Linked DNA regions of Gimesia maris. The protein of the gene in region 1 interacts with the protein of each later gene in a pairwise test. Links are inferred from orthologs where the notes say so. Each region holds a gene or a part of one and is shown in the gene's direction. Other genes may lie near its edges.

Region 1 (6,782 bases):
TGCGTGCGAGGGGTGACTCCTGTTTTTACCTCGCTATTTGTTTTGTTGGTTTTATTGTTTAAGTCTGGCGTTGTGTCAGGTTTAAAAAAGGGGTTTTAAAGAGAGATGGCTAAGGAAGTCTTTGAGCGAACAAAGCCGCACGTAAACGTAGGTACGATTGGACACATCGACCATGGTAAGACAACTCTGACAACAGCTTTGCTGGCGGTACAGAGCGAAAAGGGTCTTGCCCAGATGAAGAGTTATGCTGATGTTGCGAAGGGCGGAACCGTTCGCGACGATACCAAGACTGTGACAATTGCTGTGAGTCACGTGGAGTACGAAAGCGAAACTCGTCACTACGCTCATATCGACTGTCCCGGTCACGCCGACTATATCAAAAATATGATCACCGGTGCTGCCCAGATGGATGGTGCCATTCTGGTGGTCTCCGCTGCTGACGGCCCGATGCCTCAGACGCGTGAGCACATTCTGCTCGCTCGTCAGGTGGATGTGCCTTCGCTGGTTGTCTTTCTGAATAAGTGTGACCTGGTCGACGACGAAGAGTTGCTCGAGCTGGTTGAAATGGAAGTGCGCGAACTGCTGACCAAGTACGGTTTTGATGGTGATTCCATTACAATCGTCCGTGGTAACGCCAAGGGTGCTCTCGATCATCCTGGGGACGAGAAGTTCAATGCCTGTATCGGTGAGTTGATGGATGCTCTGGATAGCGATATCGAAGCTCCTGAACGTGAAGCCGACAAGCCATTCCTGATGGCGATTGAAGACGTGTTCTCGATCGCTGGTCGTGGTACTGTGGTAACCGGTCGTATTGAGCAGGGTAAAATCACTGTTGGCGACAAAGTAGAAATCGTTGGTCTGCGTGACACACAGGAAACAACCTGTACCGGCGTGGAAATGTTCCAGAAGACTCTGAACGAGGGTATGGCTGGTGACAACGTGGGTATTTTGTTGCGTGGTACCAAGAAGGAAGATGTCGAACGTGGTCAGGTTCTGGCTGCCAAGGGCTCCATTCCTCCGCACACCAAGTTCGAAGGTCAGGTATACGTGCTGAGCAAGGACGAAGGTGGTCGTCATACTCCGTTCTTCAATGGATACCGTCCTCAGTTCTACTTCCGTACTACGGACGTGACTGGTTCTACGACATTGATGGGTGGCGCAGAAATGTGTATGCCTGGTGATAACGTAGAAGTTCAGGTTGAACTCGGTAAGCCAATCGCCATGTCTGAAGGTAGCCGTTTCGCGATTCGCGAAGGTGGTCGTACCGTTGGTTCTGGTGTGGTTACCAAAATCGTTGAGTAATCGAAAGCGTTGCTTTCTCTGTTAAATCAATGGTGTCCACCCTGTTTTTCATGGGGTGGACACCTTCAGGTTATATTTGATTTGTGAAATTGATGTCCGTGAGGGCTGAGGGCTGTTATGGCACGTGAATATGTATGGTTAGAATGTACTGAGACCGGAATGCGAAATTATCGGGTCAGTAAGGAAACTCGTGGCTCTGAGCGGCTTTCACTGATGAAGTACTGCCCTAAGTTGCGGCGTCACACTCTGCACAAAGAGTCTCGCAAGAAGTAAACGTCTTGCTGGTCGGGGTTTTGTGACTGGTGTCAGTTTCTAGAGTTGCTTCCGGTTGTCAAAATGTCTGGCTGGTTCAGGCTGGTAGACGGGTGTAGCTCAATTGGCAGAGCACTGGATTCCAAATCCAGCGGTTGGGGGTTCAAGTCCCTCCGCCCGTGTTTTTAGTGTTGCATTTGCTGTCGGGGCTGGCATGAGAGTCTGGTGTCCCTGGCGTTGTAAAAAGCAGGTTTGCGATTTTTTTGATTCGCCTCTGTTCTTAAATATTTTAGTAAACTGGTCTCATGGCTAAATCCAAAGCGGAACAAGCATTTTCAGCCACACTGGTAAGTGGCGGTTTGTATAAACGAAATCAAGGGCGACTGGTCCGTCAGTTGACTGCGATTGGCCTGGTGGCAATTTCCATTTTCGGCGCTTATTCACTCTATAATGTGTTACCGCTGGGGATGTCTGCTGGAATGCAGAAGGGGATTGCTGTGGCGATCGTCGTGGTTTCTACATGGCTGGCGTATCGGGTGGTGAATTTTCCCCGTTTTGCTGACTTTCTGATCTCTGTAGAAGCGGAAATCGGCAAAGTGACCTGGGCGACCTGGGATCAGTTATGGCGGTCTACCACTGTCGTAATTGTGTTGATGTTTTTTTTAGCGTTTTTACTGTTGGCTTTTGACGTGTTCTGGCAGTGGTTGTTCAGATTGATTCGCTTTTTGCAGATCTGATATCACCAGGCGAGTCGGCCTTTCAGTGAATTGCGGAGATTTTTGATCTCTGCTTCTTGAATAAATCGTTCTTCCTGCTCATTATGGGCGATTCCTGTTTTTTGCGGTCTTCTGGATCGCAGTATTAGAGTCAAACAGGGCTTTTGTCAGTTTCAAAAGCCTTATTGAAGGTGTCTCATGAGTAATGATTCTGGTTCTGAACCGACCTCTGAAAGTCCGGAAGGCTCAGAAAAGCGCCTCTGGTACGTGTTGAAGGTGCAGAGCAACCGGGAGAAATCCATTCGAGACGCACTCTTACGTGGTATCAAACGGGATGGGCTGGAAGAGTATTTCGGGGAAATTATTATCCCCACAGAAAAAGTAGTTGAAACAAAAGGCGGAAAAAAGCGGGTCTTTGAGCGAAAGCTGTATCCAGGTTATCTGATGATCCAGGTGGAGCTGAATGATGACAGCTGGTATCTGGTGCGTTCCACAAATGGAGTCGGGGACTTTACCGGAGCAGCAGGCAAGCCGATTCCCATGCAGGAGCATGAGATTGCCCGTATGCTGGGCCGGGAAGAGTCAAAAGAAGAAACTCCGGTTAAAATCAAACTGGATTTTCAAGTGGGTGATGTTGTTAAGGTGAAGGATGCCACCTTCGAAGGGTTCGAGGGAACCATCGATGCGGTTGATGAAGCCAGTGGCAAAGTAACCGTCCTGATTGAAATATTCAGTCGTCCTACTCCGACGGAGTTGGAATACTGGCAAATTGAAAAAGTTTAGCGGGCCGTCCGGCTCTGTTCTAAACGGTAAAGATTCATCTATTTATAAAGTGTTTTGAAAGTCGGTCGAATGGCTAAGCAGCTTGTTGCAGAAGTGAAAGTTCAGATTCCCGGTGGTGCCGCGACCCCGGCTCCTCCTGTTGGTACCGCATTGGGTCCCCACGGTGTCAATATTGGCCAGTTTGTTCAACAGTTCAACGAACGTACCAAAGATATGGCTGGAACCACAATTCCTGTCGTAATCAGCGTGTACAACGATCGTTCGTTTGACTTTGTCATGAAGAGTCCGCCGGCTGCTGTACTGCTGAAGCAGGCTGCTCAGATTGCAAAAGGTTCAGGTAATCCCAAAAAGAACAAAGTTGGCAAAGTGACTATGGCCCAGTTGAAGGAAATTGCCAAGACCAAGTTTGCGGATCTGAATGCCCCTGACCTGGATCAGGCTGCCAAGGTTATCGCTGGTACTGCTCGCAGCATGGGCCTTGAAGTTGAAAAATAAGCTGGTCTGCTGAATGCCTTCTTTCGAGAAGTGTTCATGATTTAATGCAGGCGAAAATTCATAAATCCATCTCACGTTTAGTCGGATAGAGAGTCATGGGAAAACAATCCAAGCGAATTAAATTTTATAACGAAAAGCTGGCTGGCGTCGGTACGGTCGGTCTGGAAGAGGCGGTCGGCGTGCTGAAGTCTCTCGAAGGCGATCTGCCCGCGAAAATCAAGCCTGTAAAAATGGATCAGACTGTTGAACTGGCTGTGCGGCTGGGCGTTGATCCTCGTCAGGCTGATCAGCTGGTACGCGGTTCGATCAATCTGCCTCACGGTATTGGTAAGACTCAGCGAGTGGTAGTATTCGCCCAGGGTGCCAACGCAGATGCCGCTGAAGCTGCCGGTGCTGATGCGGTCGGTGGTAAGGATCTGGCAGAAAAAATTAAAGGTGGCTGGCTCGATTTTGATGTAGCCATCGCGACTCCTGACATGATGGGTGTGGTTGGCCCACTGGGACGTGTGCTGGGGCCTCGGGGTCTGATGCCATCTCCTCGTGCCGGTACCGTAACCCAGGATGTGGGTACCGCGGTTCAGGATTACAAAGCAGGTAAGGTTGAGTTTCGTGTGGATGCCGGCGGAAACGTCCATTGCCGCGTGGGTAAACTCTCGTTTGATGAAAATCAGCTGGTAGAGAATATTCAGGCAATGCTGAAGTTTCTGGATTCACTGCGACCTTCATCTGTGAAGGGGGCTTATGTGCGAAATGTTGCTATTTCAGCGACAATGAGCCCTGGGATTTCAGTTGCTCTGTAAGCATAGCTGGCATCTGAAAATCATCACTTAAAACAAAGAAACAGTTTTCGGCGTTTCATAAGCTGGAAGAGATCTCATGAGTAAAATTGTAAAAGAAATGATCATCTCCGAGATAGAAGCTCGGATCAGCGAAGTCCGCGACTTCGTCGTAGTTGATTCTGCAAAAGTGGATGCGATTACCGATAACGGTTTCCGTCTTAAGCTGCAGGAAAAAGGGATTGCATCCCTGACGGTGAAAAATTCTCTGGCACGCCGGGCTCTGGCCAATATTGGCGTTGAAGGCCTGGATGATGTTCTGAAAGGACCATCCACTCTAGTCTGGGGCGGAGAAGACATTGTCGCCCTGTCCAAAGAGATGACCAAGTGGGCTTCCGATATCAGCACGCTGGAGATTAAAGGTGGTGTGACGGAAGGAACACCGCTTTCATCGGAAGATGTTACAAAGTTGAGTAAGAGCCCTGGTCGAATGGAATTGATCGGCGAAATTGTCTCTCGGGTCCTTGGACCGGGTGCACAGTTGGCAGGGGCGATCAAAGGTCCTGGTGGGACCCTTGCAGGGCAAATTAAGACGATCTCTGAAGGAGAGGCGGCATAGTTCACCGATTTGTTCGGGGATCATGAACCGTTAGTCAAAAATTTGTAGCAACGGCTGCTGAGGCAAAGCAGCGTTGATTCCATTTACATTGTTGAGAGATTTTATTTTACGCATTCGTGCGAAAGGAAAGAGAAGATGGCGACAGCCGAAGCAACAACTGAATTTGGTGAAGAAACCAAAGAACTGGGTGACAAAATTGCTGGATTGACATTGCTCCAGGCTAAAGATCTGGCTGAATACCTCGACGAAGTTCACGGTATTAAAGCTGCCGCCGGTGGCGCTGTCATGATGGCTGGTCCTGCCGCTGAAGCTGGTCCTGCCGCTGAAGAAAAGACAGAATTTGATGTCATCCTGACCGGATTTGGTGACAACAAGATTCCGGTGATTAAGATCGTCCGTGCGGCCACAGGCCTGGGACTGAAAGAAGCAAAAGACCTGGTTGAAGGTGCTCCTAAACCATTGAAGGAAGGCATTTCCAAAGAAGATGCCGAAGCTCTGGTTAAGGAAGTCAAAGAAGCCGGCGGTACTGCTGAAGTTAAGTAGTCAATCACTGAAAAAAGCCATCTGAATCTGACCTGTGCCGAAATAGTTTGGCACAGGTTAGATTTCTGTGTGTGTACATATGGTTTTTTTCTGCGTATGATTGAAGTGTTCTGTTACACAGTTTACAATGCTGGCGAGTAGGGGCGCGCGATTCTGTCGGGTTGTGTTCGAAAGTAATGTTGAGTGACTGTACTACAGAAGCTTCATTTCGTTACGTGTTGATGCTGCTTCCTATTTTTGTTTCCGTAAGTTTATCTGCTTCGATCAGTCATCGTTTCAGTCCCATTTGGTCTAAGCAATCGACTCATTGCACTCTCTTTTGAATAGCAAAGTAGTATTGAGCGATTTATCAGGCTTTAACTTAATCAAGCGATTCGCTTTTAATGCAGCATTCGGGGCTGTATTCTCTCGAGGTGCGCGCCGCGGCTCCTCGCAATTCTTGGTTTGTGCTCTGTCAGTCCTCCCGCGTCAACTGCGCAGAGCATTTCCACATCTGGCACCAGGTAAGTAGAAAAGAACATCTTAATGCCGATTCCAGCACAGCGAACTATTCCCACTCATTCTGTCAAAAACTTTGGTAAGATTGAACATGGTTTTGAGTTGTCTGATTTAACACAAATTCAGACTTCGTCCTATGCGAGTTTTCTTCAAGCCGACAAGTCGCCTCGCGAGCGAAAAAATCAGGGTCTGGAAGAAATTCTCCGCGAAGTGTTCCCGATTGAAAGCTATCAGGGGCAGTACCAGTTGGAGTACGTCAAGTATGAACTGGGCAAACCCCGTTACACGCCCACAGAATGTCGCCAGTTGCGGATGACCTATGGTCGTCCTTTCCGTGTCTGGCTGCGGCTGGTGAAAGAACAGCCGATTGAAGAGGAAGTCTACCTGGGCGATCTGCCCGTGATGATCGGCGGTGGTGAGTTCATCATCAACGGGGCTGAGCGCTGTATCGTCAGCCAGTTGCACCGTTCACCAGGCGTCGACTTTGTACTGAGCTCTGAACCAGGTGAAAAGAAAGAATATTCCTGCCGCGTGATTCCAGAACGAGGCAGCTGGATCGAGCTGGTTGTCGGCAAAAAAGATACGCTGGGTGTGCGGATTGACCAGAGTGGTAAATTCTCGGCAATGACTCTGCTGCGAGCCATGTCCAAAGATTATTCTTCCGACACCGATCTGGTGAAGCTGTTCTACGATACGAAATCGGAAAAAATTTCGTCCAGCAATGCCATGGAAAAACTGCTTGGCAAAATTGTCGCAGAAGACGTCATCTATCCGGCCGGCCATGATCGGTGTGGTGAG
Region 2 (6,965 bases), 7.1 Mb from region 1 along the record:
TGGAATAGTTATCGAGTTGGAATGAAGCATGAGATGTGCATTTCGATTCAGAATTAACGATCTTTCTCAGTTTACCTTCGCGGGGTATGCCTGAACCGGGAGTATGCGTCCCGACATGATTTTGAAACTTCACCGGCCTGGTTGATGATATCGGAAAGAATATGGAGGTTCAAATTATTTCTGCTGTTCAAGCTGAGTAATCAGTTGAACGGTGTGCAAAAAAGGAAGCATCGATTTACTTCAAGTACAGAAACTGATCCGGATCGAATGATGAGTCTGAAAATTGCAGAGCTGATTGTGCAGACCGCATAAAAAAACAGAGCCACCCTTTGATCAGAGGTGGCTCTGCCAGATTACCAATCGTTATTACGAAACGATCTTATCGAGGAGTAGACGCATTATTTTTCGTAGGAAGCCTGGTTCAGCTTGGAAGGCGCGGGTGGCACGGCAGGTGCGTCCTGTTGCGGGGCTGGGGCAACTTCCGGCTCTGGAGTAACTGGACTTCCAGTGGAGTAATAAACGGGGCCACTGAACTGCTGACCGCCACGACAGTGTTTGCAGCCACGTCCGCGACAGGCACTGCAGTCACGTGTGTGATACATGCTTGGATCGGGTGGTGGAGGCAGCATGCCTGCCCGTGGTTGCCAGGTTGGTACGGTCTGGTAGTAGAAACCGAGCTGAGTAGTATCGGTCGGCATATAAATCTGCGGGTAGTTTGCAGGCCCGACAGGTCCGGGTTGCCCCATGTACTGATTGGAGTAATACCGCTGGTATTGCACGGGAGTGCGTTGAATCATCTGAGCGGAAGGAGGACACCAGCCATGACCGGGTGAAGTGTGACACTTTCTTAAGAAAGCTCTTCCTTCCCGCGAGGTGTAATTCCGGTAGACGCCATCGCCGTCAAAGCGGTTGGAATAACCGGGAGGGCAGTTGTATTCGTAGCCCCCGCCCCGCACGTGATGACCAACCTGCTGGATCTGACCATTACTGGCAGCCGTATTCTCATCTGCGCTGGCGGTCAGAGCAGTGTGAGCCATGACGCCGGTCACTGCGAGAATGGCCAGCATATGCACGTTTAAGATTCTCATATCAATCTTCCTGGACCCGATTGAGGATTTTAGTGTTTTAGATTATTGAACGATGCGAGTGACCGGAGTCAAACGGCTTGAAGGTACGCCCCAACCGTAGTTGTAAGTGGAATGCACATTGGGAGCCAGGGGAACCGCGATGGGAACACCATAACCCTGAGCACCATACAGACGACCGTCGCGTCCATCAAAGTAGTAGGGATCGACGGCGTAAGTCATTTTGTAGTGTCCAATGGGAGCACAACCTTTTCCACCACATCCCGTGGGAATGAAGTAACCAAACTTGCAGCGGAAAAATTCCCGCAGCGAGCCTCGTTTTCCGATTCCGGCTGAGGTTCGGTATCCTTTACCAGCACCACCGGCCCGACAATGAGGGCAATCACCGCCGGGATAGGAAGCACCATCGGAGTAAGAGTAAACGTGATTTTGTTTACAGTTACATTTATCGTGGATGTAACCCGCCTGCTGAATCGGGGAGGCTTGTTTCTGATTCAGTTTCAGACTGCCCGGTTCGCCGGCCTGCAGGTGTGAAGCAGACAGGACTGTCATGATCCCGGCAACGACAACGAGCCCTGCTAATCTATAAGTGAAGTTCTGCATTTTAATATTCCTGATCGTTTCTCTGAGTACCTGACTCAGTGTGATAAACGTTTTCGGGTTGAGACTGTTTGTTCCTGGATGACAGCTATCTGATCATCGGCGGAATGAATCGTGGGAAGAAACCGAAGTCTGATTTATATTTTACGTTGACCCGGGTTCCTTCCAGCTTCCAGCGTTCGTGAGACCGCATGCCGAAGGGAGTCCAGATCCAGCCGCCTTTGACGTTGTAGTAGTAAGGCCCATACATGGCGTTGTATTCATGGGCATACAACATTTCCTGAGGAGCCAGTGCCTGGTTGGTGATAATGGTCCGTCCGACATAATCGGGGATACCCGGTTTAGGACTGGGGTACAGGGGTGCCTGCAGTTGTGGATATCCAGGCAGTACATTCATGCCTTCCATCACAGGCAGTGGCTGAGCGGCTTTATATTGTTTGTGATCTTTGAAATGCCCGTGACCATAGCTGATGGGGCGTGCCTGTTGCGCGTTTTCAAAGGGAGCCGGCGTCGAGGTAATAATATTCGGCTGATTGCTGACCTGCTGAATGTAGTACGGAGATGCACTGCGACGTCCCAGTGTCGGCCGTCTGGAAACAGGAGTCTGGCTGCTTCTCACCTGGGCCGTTTCCTCGGTGTGAGCCACTTGTTTCACGTGATTCTGTTTGTCAGCAGAACTGGTAAACTTACGCTTGAACCAGCTGATCGGATTATACTTCGATGATTTCGAAACAGATTCCTGCTGGACAACCGCATTATTGACCGCACCCGGTTCAGCAGCCTGTAATGCCGGCGCCATCAGTAAAAATGCCGGTAACAGTCCGGTAAGCAGGGTTACCTTCAGACTCGCCTGAGCCATAACAATCCCTCCCTGGATTTTTATTGTGGGGTTTCCACCAATGAGACTAGGTCAGAGGCTCGTCCAACCCCCGTCAGTCAATTATAATGATCAATTGTCTTCTTTCAGAACCAGTCGTGGTTCACAAACCAGGCAATGCCACTTCACAAAGACCGAAGTTCAGTTAGAAATTCTGGGAATTTCACTTTTCAGAGTTCCGGCACTTTTTGTATGTTTCAATCGCCCGACAGCGACCCTCTCAAAAAGAAAGCCACTAGTCCAAATTTCGGCTGGCAGGAATCGTCGGAATGAGTCATTTTGTAACCACAGTGACGATTCGTCCTATTTTCCCGAATTATTGTCTATTTAACGGGTTACGAGTGGCCTTATCTGTTCAATAATCGCTTCAACAGATACAATCCTCAATGTTTTCACAAACAGAAAATTTGACATATTTTTCTTAAGCTACCAGGCGAATTGACCCGAATTCTGAATAAGGCCCCCCACATTCAGAAGCAGAAAACAGTCAGAGGCCGACTGTTTTTTCGGGGCATTGATCAGATAAATTGGAGAGACCCTTGGCTAAGCGAAAATCGGCCAATAACGGCACAGCAGGCAACGGAACCCCGGGCACCGAATCAGACCGCATCGAATATGTCCCCATCAGTGATGTGACGCGACGTCGCTATCTGAACTATGCCATGTCCGTGATCACATCACGTGCCCTGCCCGATGTGCGGGACGGCTTGAAACCGGTACAACGTCGCATTTTGTATGTGATGTATCACGACTTACGACTGATGGCCAATGCGAAGCCACGTAAGTGTGCGAAAATCTGCGGGGACACCACAGGGAACTATCATCCACACGGGGATGCTTCGGTATATGACGCGCTGGTGCGACTGGCTCAGGATTTCAACCTGAGAAGTCCGTTGATCAATGGTCAGGGAAATTTCGGTTCCATCATGGGCCTGCCTGCAGCAGCCGCCCGTTATACCGAAGCACGTCTGACGGGGATCGCGGAACATCTGATGAACGAACTGCGTTATCAGACCGTGGAAATGCGTCCCAACTATGATGGCACACGCGATGAACCGGTTGTGCTGCCGGCCCGCTTCCCCAACCTGCTGGTCAATGGGGTCCACGGGATTGCAGTAGGGATGGCGACCAATATCCCGCCTCACAACCTGGGTGAGGTCATCAAAGCCTGTGTGCATCTGATCCACCATGACGATGCGACCGTGGCCCAGTTGATGAAACATATCAAAGGCCCTGACTTTCCGATGGGCGGCCGAATTGTGACAGACAAGCGGTCTCTCACCGCGGTTTATAAAGAGGGGCGTGGCCCCGTGAAAGTGCGTGGCGAATGGAAGCCCGAACCAGGCACGCGCACGAAAGGTGTACAACGACTTGTCGTGTATTCGGTCCCCTATGGTGTGGAAACCGGTTCACTGCTGTCGGAGATCGGCGGGATAGTTGAGTCGAGGAAACTGCCTCAACTGGTGGATGTGGCTGATGAAACGGATGACAAGAATGGCCTGAAAATCGTACTGGAAATCAAACCAGATGCGGACCCGGAAACCGTGATGGCCTTTTTGTACAAACACACGAATCTGGAGCAGAATTTCTCGGTCAATATGACCTGCCTGGTACCCGATGAATCGGAAGTACTCGTGCCTCGGCGTTGTGATCTGAAAGAAATGCTGCAGTATTTCCTGGACTTCCGGTTTATCTCGGTTCGGAAACGTTTTGAATACCAGCTGCAACTGCTCGAACGGCGGATTCATATTCTGAAAGGTTTTGCGATCATTTTTAATGATCTGGATAAAGCCCTCAAACTGATCCGCGCCAGCAGTGGAAAACAGGATGCCGCCAAAAAGCTGATGGCCAATTTTCCCTTGGATGAAATCCAGACGATGGCCATCCTCGAATTGCAGCTCTACCGGATTTCGAAGCTGGAAATCAACACGATTCGCGAAGAGCTGGCAGAGAAAGAAGCCGAAGCGGAAAAAATTCGAAAGATTCTGGCGTCTGACAAACGACTCTGGAAAGTGGTGGAAAATGAGCTGAAAGAACTGGCCGACGAATTTCCGGAAAAGCGCCAGACCAAACTGGGTTCCTCGGAAGAGATTACCGAATTCGATCCGCAGGCCTATATTGTTCGCGAAAATACGAACGTGGTCGTCTCGCGGGAAGGCTGGATTAAACGCGTGGGACGCCTGAAGACAAAAGAAGGCACACAGGAGTTGGCCAAAACCCGAACCCGCGAAGGGGACAGTGTGCTGGCAGTCGCACCGGGAAGCACGCTGGACCATGTCGTATTCTTCTCGAGTGATGGTGTGGCTTACACGCTGCCGATTGAACAGGTCCCTGTTTCTTCGGGCTATGGTGAACCGCTGTCGAAGCATGCCAGGATGAGCGATGGTGCCGTTCTGGTGGCAGCGGTGACGACAGACAGTCGGTTTACCCCAGAGGACAAAGCGACAAAAAAGCAGCCCCTTCCCACGCCTCACGTTTTGATCGTGACTGAAAAGGGGCAGTTTATGCGAATCTCGTTCAGCCTGTTCCGGACAGCGTCGACCAAAGCAGGTCGCAAATACTGCCGCCTGGGTAAGGATGACCGTGTGGTGTATGCGGGGCTGGTCGAAGAGGCAGAGACCATGTTTATCGCCACCCAGGACGCCCGCGTTCTGCACTGTGAGATCGAAGAAGCCGCCCTGCTCTCGAATGCGGGCAAAGGGGTTAAGGGCATCAGGCTGGAAAAAGGAGACCAGGTGATCGGTGTTCTGCAGCTGACCCGTCCGAGCGACTGCCTGCGTGTGATCAATACCGCAGGCAAAAAAATGACCTTCGGGCAAATGAAATATGGAGTCACTTCACGCGGTGGCAAAGGTGTGAAAACCAGTCAGCGAAGCGGGTTTGCAGAGATCCTCTATCCGCCCATTGAAGTGGTCGACTGGGACGAACTGGGAGACGACGAAGCATAAACTGATCGTATCTCGACTTACGATTCCCTGGATCAACACCTATAATCTCGTTTTCGTTCGCGTTTACAATAGAGAAAAATCAGTAAAACTATTATGGCAACTGCAGCAAAAACAACCGGCGCAAAAAAATATTCGGCTGACGACATTGAAGTCCTGGAAGGGCTGGAGGCGGTCCGTCGCCGTCCTTCGATGTATATCGGTGGCGTTGATATTCGCGGACTGCATCACCTGCTCTGGGAAATCGTTGATAACTCGGTCGACGAATATCTGGCCAAAGAAGCTGATACCATCATCGTCACCCTGCATAAAGATGGCGCTTCCTGCAGCGTGAAAGACAACGGCCGTGGCATTCCCGTCGATAAGCATTCCAAAACCAAAAAGTCGGCTCTGGAACTGATTCTCACGACACTGCATGCCGGCGGAAAGTTCTCTGACAAAAACTATGCCCGCAGCGGTGGTCTGCATGGTGTTGGATCCTCCGTGGTGAATGCGTTGTCTACCGAGATGGTGGCGACGGTTGTGCGCGACGGCCATCAGTACGTGCAGCGGTATAAAAAAGGCAAACCGACGACCCCCGTTAAAAAGGTAAAGCCATTCCGCGGGCATGGAACCGAAATCTATTTCCGCCCGGATGATGATATTTTCCGTCGCGTGCACTTCAACGCCGACACGATTCGTCAGCACCTGGAAGATGTCGCCTTTATTCATGGCGGTTTGAAAATTACGTTCCGCGATGAAGTTAAAAAAGAGACACATGAACTCTCGCATCCGGAAGGGATTCGTGGCTATCTGGAAAAACTGACCCAGGAGCAACAGAAAAAACCTGTTCACGAACAGCTGTTCTTCGCGGAAAAGGAAGATAAAAACATTCGCGTGGAAATGGTTTTAAGATGGACCGACGCCACTGATGAGCAGATTCGCAGTTATGTGAACGGGATCCGCACCCATGCCGGGGGAACACACGAAAGCGGGTTGCGCTCGGGGATCGCCAAAGCGGTCAAAAATTATATGGACGTGCATAACATCAAGCACAAAGGGCTGGCGATTACCACGGACGACATCCGTGAAGGCGTACTCTGCCTGATCTCCGTCTTCCATAATGACCCCATGTTTCAGGGGCAGACCAAAGAGAAGCTGAATAACCCTGAAGTCAGCGGTTTTGTTGAAGGGATCGTCCGACCGCTGCTGGAAACCTGGTTAAATCAGAACCCGAGTATCGCGGATGCAGTCGTAGGGCGGATCGTCCTCGCGGCGCGGGCACGAATGGCCAGTCGCGATGCCCAGAAAGAAGTACGGCGAAAATCGGTCACGAACCGCAAATCGACGCTGCCGGGCAAACTGCTCGACTGCCGCTCGAATAAGCCGGAAGAATCAGAACTGTTTCTGGTCGAAGGTCTGTCGGCGGGTGGTACGGCGGCCATGGGACGCGACAGCCGCATTCAGGCGGTACTGCCT
Region 3 (7,950 bases), 4.1 Mb from region 1 along the record:
CCGAGCTGATTGAGGGTGATTTAACCGATAAAAACTCACTGCGTGATGCCCTGACAGGTGTCACGATCGTCGTCCACACGGCAGCCAAAGTAGGTGACTGGGGAAGTGTCGACGAATATCGAAATACCAACGTCAGAGGTTTAGAAAATCTGCTGACCGCACTCGAAGAACAATGCCTGATCAGACATTTGATTCACATCAGTTCGCTGGGAGTCTACGAAGCCCGCGATCATTATGGCACTGACGAAACAGAGCCGCCCCACGCTGCCGGCATCGATGGATATACACTGAGCAAAATTGAATCCGAACAACTGCTCCGGAAGCATTCCATCCCTTATACCGTTCTGCGTCCGGGATTCATTTATGGTCCCCGTGACCGGACGGTTCTGCCCCGTATCCTGGAGAGATTAAAATCCGGTCGATTCGCGTACCTGGGCAGCCCCGAAAAGCTGATGAATAATACCTATGTCGAACATCTGGTCGATGCCATATTCCTGGCTCTGTTCAACGAAGACGCATTGAGCCAGACATACAATATCACAGATGTCTCACTGGTCAGTAAGCGCGAATTTATTTCCACCATCGCGGAACTGGCTGAATATCCTCCACCTAAGAAAGTAGTCCCTCTGCCAGTCGCCAGAAATCTGGCCCGCGTAATGGAAGGTCTCTGGAGATTTCTGGGCAAAAAACAGGCCCCGATCCTGTCGCAGGCACGCATCAAGTTTCTGGGACTGAACCTGGATTTCAGTTCGCAAAAAGCGCAACAGGAACTGAATTATCAGCCACAAAAAACTTTTCAGCAGTCCATGAGTGCTACCATCGAATGGTTTCGCACTCATCATAAATTACCATAATTCAATTCCGCTTATGAATTCTGCGTAAAATCCATGAGAATGCAGCTGAGTGCTGGAATCTGGCAATTGACCTGCCCCATAGCTGAAAGTTAGAATAGTATCCATGGAAAGTTCACCAACGCAGTCACCTGATCAATCAGACCATCAACGGCAATCTGTTCAGAAACCGTGGTCATGGCGGCGATACATTATCACTTCCACGATCCAAGTCACTGTCTTTCTCCTTTTGTATGTGTTATCCATCGGCCCTTTATTCTGGCAGTGGTACGCTTCATTTAACTCAATGAGTTCGCCATTCTTCGCTGCGTTCTACACGCCGCTCCTGTTGGCGTGTGACCTGATTCCTCCCCTGTCTGATGGAGTGAACTGGTATATCAACCTCTGGATCGGTTGAAAAAATCTAAGTAAAGCTGCTTCGGGCTTTAAAAGAACGATGTAGTAACTCACCTCTTTCTTCTGTAATACTTTGCAGCGACAGTGTGAAATTCAAGCGTACTTTCATCAATCAAAGTACATATCAAAAACCAGAAGTGAAGTATCTTTTGGTAGATTGACAAACCAGATAATCCCCATACACTCAGGGAATGGAATGCTGTAGCAGAGTCCTCTCCAGCTTCCGGAAATCACAAATCTCTCACAGCCAGAGCTGTATTTTGCCTGGATGGCATTTATAAAAGACGGGAGCACGGAATAATATGAGCGACCCCAGACCTTTTGCTCACCTGCATTGTCACACTCACTTCAGTATGCTGGATGGTGCCAGTCGCATCCCCGAAATGGTAAGTAAAGTCAAAGAAGCGGGCATGAATTCGCTCGCGATTACTGACCACGGCAACCTGTACGGTGCGATGGACTTCTATCAGCATTGCCGCAGTCAGGACGTGAATCCCATCCTGGGGCTGGAAGCCTATATCGCCCCCCGGAGCCGTTTTGAAAAAGGGGCTTCGCGAATGAAAGAAGCCAGTTTTCACCTGACACTGCTGGCACAGAACCGGCAGGGGTTCGAAAACCTGATCAAGCTCTCTTCGGCATCCTACCTGGAAGGTTTCTATTACAAACCCCGTATCGACAAGGAAATCCTGGAGGCACACAGTGAAGGCCTGATTCTGCTGACAGGCTGCGCCGCCGGTGAACTGTCACACCACATTCTGGGTGAAGACTGGGAAGAAGCAGAAAAATTATGCGCCTGGTATGAAAAAGTGTTTGGCGACCGAGTCTATATGGAAATCCAGAATGCAGGTCTGGAAATACAGCGGCAGTGCCTGGAAGGAACCGTGGATCTGGCCAACCGCATGGGATTGCCTCTCGTCGCGACCAATGATGCACACTATGTCGATCAAAAAGATGCCGAAGCGCAGGATGTCTTGCTCTGCGTGAGTACACGCGCCGTCGTCAGCGATGAAAAACGCATGAAAATGACCGGTGACCAGTTCTTTGTACGTACCCAGGATGAGATGTATAATGCATTCCCCGGACTTGAAGATGCGGTCGCCAGAACCCAGGAACTTGCAGAACGCGTCGACATCCAGATGTCGGATAAAAAGTTCTACCCGGTATTCCAGCCACCAGATAATTTGACCGACACGCAATACCTGCGAAAACTTTGCGAAGAACGTCTGCCCATAAAATACGGCGACGAATTGACGCAGGCGCACTGGGATCGACTCGATCTGGAGCTCGGCGTGATTGAACAAATGGGTTATTCCAGTTACTTCCTGATCGTCTGGGATTTCGTGCAGTTTGCCGAAAACGAAGGGATCCCCTGTACGGCTCGTGGATCAGCGTGTGGTGCCATCGTCGCATTTCTGCTCGGAATGTCCCAGGTCTGCCCGCTCAAGTATGACCTGCTGTTTGAGCGATTTCTGGATCCCAGCCGTACCGAACCGCCCGATATCGATATCGACTTCTGTCGTGATCGACGCCAGCTGGTGATCGATTACACCAAGCAGAAGTATGGTGAAAAAAGCGTGGCACAGATCGGCACCTTTGGAACATTGAAAGCCAAAGCGGCGATTCGTGACGTAGGACGTGCGCTCGGCGTTCCCCTGGCGCGAGTCAATGAAATTGCCAAGATGATCCCGGAATCATTGGGGATCAAACTGAAAGACGCGTTAAAAGAAAGCCCCGATCTGCAATCTGCCTACGATCAGGATTCGGAGATCAAACGACTGCTCGATCTGGCCATGCAGCTGGAAGGACTATGCCGCAGTGCAGGCACACACGCGGCAGGCGTCGTGGTGGCTGACCTGCCGCTCTCTGAAGTTGTTCCGCTGCAGTCCATTACCGGTAAGACCGACATCATTACACAATGGGATGGTCCCACCGTCGAATCGGTGGGACTGCTCAAGATGGACTTCCTGGGACTGCGCAATCTGACAATTCTGGACAAAGCCGTTCAAAACGTCAAAAAACATCGGGGCATCGATATCAATCCGCATAAGCTCCCCCTGGATGATCAGGAAACCTTTGAACTGCTCCAGCGAGGAGAAACCAAAGGGATCTTTCAGCTGGAAAGTGGCGGGATGCGTGATCTGCTGACCAAAATGAAGCCGGACAAGTTCGAAGATATTATCGCAACTTCCGCTCTGTACCGACCGGGCCCTCTGGAAGGGGGGATGGTGATGCAGTACGTGGATGTAAAAAACAACCGGATCCCGATTCCCAAAGTTCATCCCATTGTCGATGAAATTCTGGATGAGACCTACGGCGTGATGGTCTACCAGGAACAGGTCATGCGGATTCTGAACCGCGTCGGAGGCATCGAACTTTCTGCAGCGTACCGCTGTATTAAAGCGATCAGTAAGAAAAAGCTGAAAATCATTGCCGACTTCAGGGATCAATATCTCGAAGGCGCCAAAAAAAGTGGCGTGGATGTCAAACTGGCAACGGACCTGTTCGAAATGATCGAAAAGTTCGCTGGTTACGGGTTCAATAAATCACACTCGACCGCCTACGGTGGAGTCGCCTACGCGACCGCATATCTGAAAGCGCATTACCCCAAAGAATTCATGGCGGCTTTACTCTCCTGCGGCATGGAAAGTCATGAGCGAATCACCGAACACGTTGATGACTGTCGCCGTATGAAAATCGAAGTACTCCCGCCAGACATCAATCGCTCCGAAGTAGAATTCAGCGTAGATGGTGAAAAGATCCGCTTTGGCATGGGGGCGATTAAAGGGGTTGGCGAACAGGTACTTGAAGCTGTCGTTAAAGAGCGTGAAGAGAATGGCCCTTTTACCAGCCTGTACAACCTGTGTGAACGCGTCGATCCTAAAACCCTCAACAAGAGCACGCTTGAAACCCTGATCAAGGCAGGGGCCCTCAACAGCCTCGGCGGGAACCAGGCGCAGTTAATGCTCACAGTTGAGCGTGCAGTGCAATCCGCCTTGAATATTCATCGCGACCGGGCACGCGGTCAGAAGAGTCTGTTTGGCGACGAAACGGTTGACGAAGAAACCGGTGCAGAAGAAGAAGCATCATTGCCGGAAGCAGAAGACTGGCCGCGCGCACAAAAACTGGGCGCCGAAAAAGAAGTCTTCGGCTTTTATCTCACTTCACACCCACTGGCTGAGATGGGAACCTCGCTTACCAAATATGCTCAAAATCAGACCAATGAACTGGCAGAAATGGATGACCGGGTCGAAGTCATTCTGGCAGGCATGGTTTCTTCGATCAAAATGGCAGCCACGAAAAAACCAAGCAAGAACGGGAACACCCGCTATGTGAACTTTGACCTCGAAGATCCGCACGGACTGGTTCGCTGTATCATGTGGCCCGAACAGTTCGCATCAATGGGCGAGAAGGTCAAGATGGAAGCAATGGTCATTATCAAAGGGAAAATCGACAAACGGGGCAGGGAACCCAATGTTATTGTCGATCAGCTGCTCACCTTGAATGATGCCCGGAAGCAGTTTACCGATCGTCTGGCTATCAATTTTAAGCGCGGAGTACACACCAGGCAGGATATGGTCAATGTTCACGATGTATTGACGCAGTTTCCCGGCCAGACAGAAGTCATTCTGGTCGTCGATTCGGTAGACCAGGAGAAGCCGGGCACACAGCTGCGGTATGTACTCAACCCTCCCGGTAGTCTGCGCGTTTCCTGCAGTAATGAATTTGAAACACAGTTAACTGCCGTCATCGGACAAAGCCATATACATTTCCATACACCGGTCAAGAAAAAAAATACCAATGGAAGTCTGGGCCGGTAACCCTTTTGCATCTACAGACTGTATTTAAAGTACCTGTTCTGCCATTTTTAAAGAAATCTTGGTGTTCCCTGCTGCCGAAAATAAGATATAGTTACGCTGCAATCGGGTCGTTTTGTTGTTCCAGGGACTTAATTGATGAAAAAAACGGGAATCGTGATATTGGCGCTGGTTGGACTTGCAGCTGCCTTCCTGTATCCTTCCGCGAATTCAAATCGTAGACAGTCAGGCAGAGCTCAGACTCACAATCAGAAACGGGTTCTGCATCAGATTCCAGCTCGTGTGACTTCCAAAATCAAACCTGCTGAAACCCAACATCAGCCTGAATCCAATCAGAAATCCGCAGAACTTACCCCTGAAGAACTCCTGGCACGTCTCGTTGGAAAATGGGAACAGACCAAAAGTACCAGCAGGCAGATCCTGACCATTAATGAAAACGGTACAGCCACAATGGTAATTGAACCACAGGGGATCTGGCGTTCGGTTCTGGGCAAAAAAGTCACAATCGATATCGAATGGCGATTAAACGCCGCCACTTTGACATTACGGGCTGTCGGCGGGAGTCCAGAAAACAAGCTGGATTACATCAAACAACTCTGGGGAAGTGAGTTTGTACGTGAGATTCACTCGATCGAAGAAAAAATGTTCACATTGAGGGATGACCAGGGAGATGTCAGTCAGAAGTGGATTCGAACATCCTATTAAACTGATTCAGAAAATCCTCAAAACAGCCCCTCCCCATGACAGCCAGCTTACTTGTACTCTCCCTGATTTCGCCTATCATAGAGCACTACAAGACCCTGACATCAACTGCACACTCTTACACAGCCCGAAATCCTGTCCTGCCACAACAATGCGTCGGTGGATTCAGAAGACATTCAGGGTCCATGATGTGCTGACTGATACAGGCTCCGAATTCCATAATTTTCGCCGGAACGCCCGGCCTACTTCGCAAAACTCGCTCCTTCTGCACTGAAAGATATCTTTGATGAACAATCAGGTCACTTCATCTCCTTCACGCTGGCAAATACTCGCAGATCAGGTTTTAACCGGTTACCAGATCACCCGTGAAGAAGGCTTGGAAATCCTAAACTCAAGTGATGATGAATTGCTGGACCTGCTGTCTGCCACCTATCGCATCCGACAGAAACATTTTGGAAAACAGGTACAACTTTACTACCTGAAAAACGCTAAAAGTGGTCTCTGCCCGGAAGATTGTGGCTACTGTTCACAGGCTCGTGGTTCCAAGGCTGATATTCCTAAATACCGCATGCTCAATGAAGAAAAACTGCTCGAAGGTGCGAAAGCCGCTGATGAAGCGAAAGCGGGAACCTACTGTATCGTCGCCAGTGGACGTGGACCGACAGATAAAGAAGTGGAGCATGTCGCTTCTGTCGTGGAAAAAATCAAATCCTCGTTTGATTTGCGAATCTGCTGCTGCCTGGGTCTTTTGAATGAAGATCAGGCGAAACGTCTGCAGCAGGCCGGTGTGAATCGCATCAATCATAATTTGAATACCAGCCGCGAATATTACGAAAAAATCTGTACCACGCACACCTATGAAGATCGCCTGCAGACATTGAAAGTAGCCCGGGAAGCCGGCATGGAACTCTGCAGTGGCCTGATTGTGGGTATGGGCGAAGTCCCGGAAGACATTGTCGACGCCACTTTCGAACTCCGCGAACTGGAAACCCGCTCTATCCCGGTCAACTTCCTGAATTCCATTGATGGTACCTCACTCGAAGCCGTCGATGAACTCGACCCCCGGTATTGTCTGAAAGCACTCTGTCTGTTCCGGATGGCGCATCCTGCCACAGAAATTCGTATTGCCGGAGGCCGCGAAGTCAATCTGCGTTCGATGCAGGCCATGGGGCTCTATGCAGCCAACTCCATGTTTGTCAGTGATTACCTGACAACCAAAGGACAGGCAGCTGAAGCAGACTATGAAATGATCGCCGATCTGGGATTTGAGGTGATCATTTCAGGGCACGAAATGGATGCGACTAAAGATGAGCCCTCAGAACTGGCTGCCCAGGCGGAATCCTGCTGAAACAGTCAGACCTCTCGACAGCGTTTGAGCCCGGATTCCAGAGCGCATCACATTTAACAATAGCGTCTCCCGATCTATTATACCCGATCCAAATGGCCTTGGAGACGCTAGAGTAAAACTGGATGCAGTCTCAAACCCCTTACCTTGATTGAGGTTGTACAAAAAGCGGTCTCCGCTTATGATCTCAACCTCGAAATTGAATGCGCGCGATCAGCGTCAGAGCAATTTCCCGGGAATGGAATCCATATCAACAACGTCAGGGAGTACCTGAAATGAATTCAGGCAGACTGAGAGCCAGTGATCTGTCCGGCAACCCCGAACCTGGTCACGGAACAGCCCCCACCTTCAAGATTTTCCCCAGCACGGAAGCTGCCCCCTTCGATCATCCAGAGCAGTTGCTCAAAGGGATTAGCCGCTCGCGCGATTACCTGTTGTCCCTGCAGCATGAAGAGGGCTACTGGGTCGGAGAACTCGAAGGAGATTCGATCCTGGAGTCTGAATACATTCTGCTGCTGACCTTTCTGGGAAAACAGAACTCTGAGGAAGCAGTTCAGGCTGCCAACTACCTGATGGATATACAGATGCCTGCGGGGGGCTGGAATATGTACCCGGAAGGGCCCATCGAAATCTCCGCCTCGGTCAAAGCCTACTTCGCGCTCAAACTGACAGGTCACTCGCCAGCAGAGGAATACATGCAACGCGCCCGCAAAGCGATTCTGGCTGCCGGCGGAGTGGAAGCCGTCAACAGTTTCACGCGTTTCTACCTGGCCTTACTGGGAGTCATTCCCTATTCCAAGTGCCCGGCTGTCCCACCGGAGCTGATGTTGATTCCGCGCTG

What was found.
Region 2: the proteins of rplL (region 1) and GmarT_RS00460 interact in binary tests that used the Escherichia coli proteins (3 or more experiments, as listed by UniProt). The link is inferred for Gimesia maris from one-to-one orthologs.
Region 3: the proteins of rplL (region 1) and dnaE interact in binary tests that used the Escherichia coli proteins (3 or more experiments, as listed by UniProt). The link is inferred for Gimesia maris from one-to-one orthologs.

What each region holds. Positions count from the first base shown.
Region 1 is NZ_CP042910.1:7,254,618-7,261,399, reverse strand. Bases 3,912-6,782 are described here. They hold rplL (50S ribosomal protein L7/L12), read left to right. Parts: upstream 3,912-5,078; coding sequence 5,079-5,486; downstream 5,487-6,782. Other genes in these bases: rpoB (DNA-directed RNA polymerase subunit beta), read left to right, coding at 6,012-6,782; rplJ (50S ribosomal protein L10), read left to right, coding at 4,425-4,943; rplA (50S ribosomal protein L1), read left to right, coding at 3,912-4,348. Also shown: tuf (elongation factor Tu), read left to right, coding at 106-1,302; rpmG (50S ribosomal protein L33), read left to right, coding at 1,420-1,575; preprotein translocase subunit SecE, read left to right, coding at 1,860-2,291; transcription termination/antitermination protein NusG, read left to right, coding at 2,469-3,053; rplK (50S ribosomal protein L11), read left to right, coding at 3,123-3,548; more of rplA, read left to right, coding at 3,644-3,911. UniProt on the Escherichia coli protein: The binding site for several of the GTPase factors involved in protein synthesis (IF-2, EF-Tu, EF-G and RF3). Is thus essential for accurate translation.
Region 2 is NZ_CP042910.1:114,754-121,718, reverse strand. Bases 2,752-5,805 are described here. They hold GmarT_RS00460 (DNA gyrase/topoisomerase IV subunit A), read left to right. Parts: upstream 2,752-3,101; coding sequence 3,102-5,510; downstream 5,511-5,805. Other genes in these bases: GmarT_RS00455 (DNA gyrase/topoisomerase IV subunit B), read left to right, coding at 5,604-5,805. In the rest of the region: GmarT_RS00475 (hypothetical protein), read right to left, coding at 399-1,088; GmarT_RS00470 (hypothetical protein), read right to left, coding at 1,131-1,688; GmarT_RS00465 (hypothetical protein), read right to left, coding at 1,774-2,544; more of GmarT_RS00455, read left to right, coding at 5,806-6,965. UniProt on the Escherichia coli protein: Topoisomerase IV is essential for chromosome segregation; it is the principal protein responsible for decatenating newly replicated chromosomes. It relaxes supercoiled DNA.
Region 3 is NZ_CP042910.1:3,142,196-3,150,145, reverse strand. Bases 1,227-5,265 are described here. They hold dnaE (DNA polymerase III subunit alpha), read left to right. Parts: upstream 1,227-1,549; coding sequence 1,550-5,065; downstream 5,066-5,265. Other genes in these bases: GmarT_RS11720 (hypothetical protein), read left to right, coding at 5,201-5,265. In the rest of the region: GmarT_RS11730 (NAD-dependent epimerase/dehydratase family protein), read left to right, coding at 1-854; more of GmarT_RS11720, read left to right, coding at 5,266-5,767; biotin synthase BioB, read left to right, coding at 6,051-7,112; GmarT_RS11710 (terpene cyclase/mutase family protein), read left to right, coding at 7,385-7,950. UniProt on the Escherichia coli protein: DNA polymerase III is a complex, multichain enzyme responsible for most of the replicative synthesis in bacteria. This DNA polymerase also exhibits 3' to 5' exonuclease activity. The alpha chain is the DNA polymerase catalytic subunit.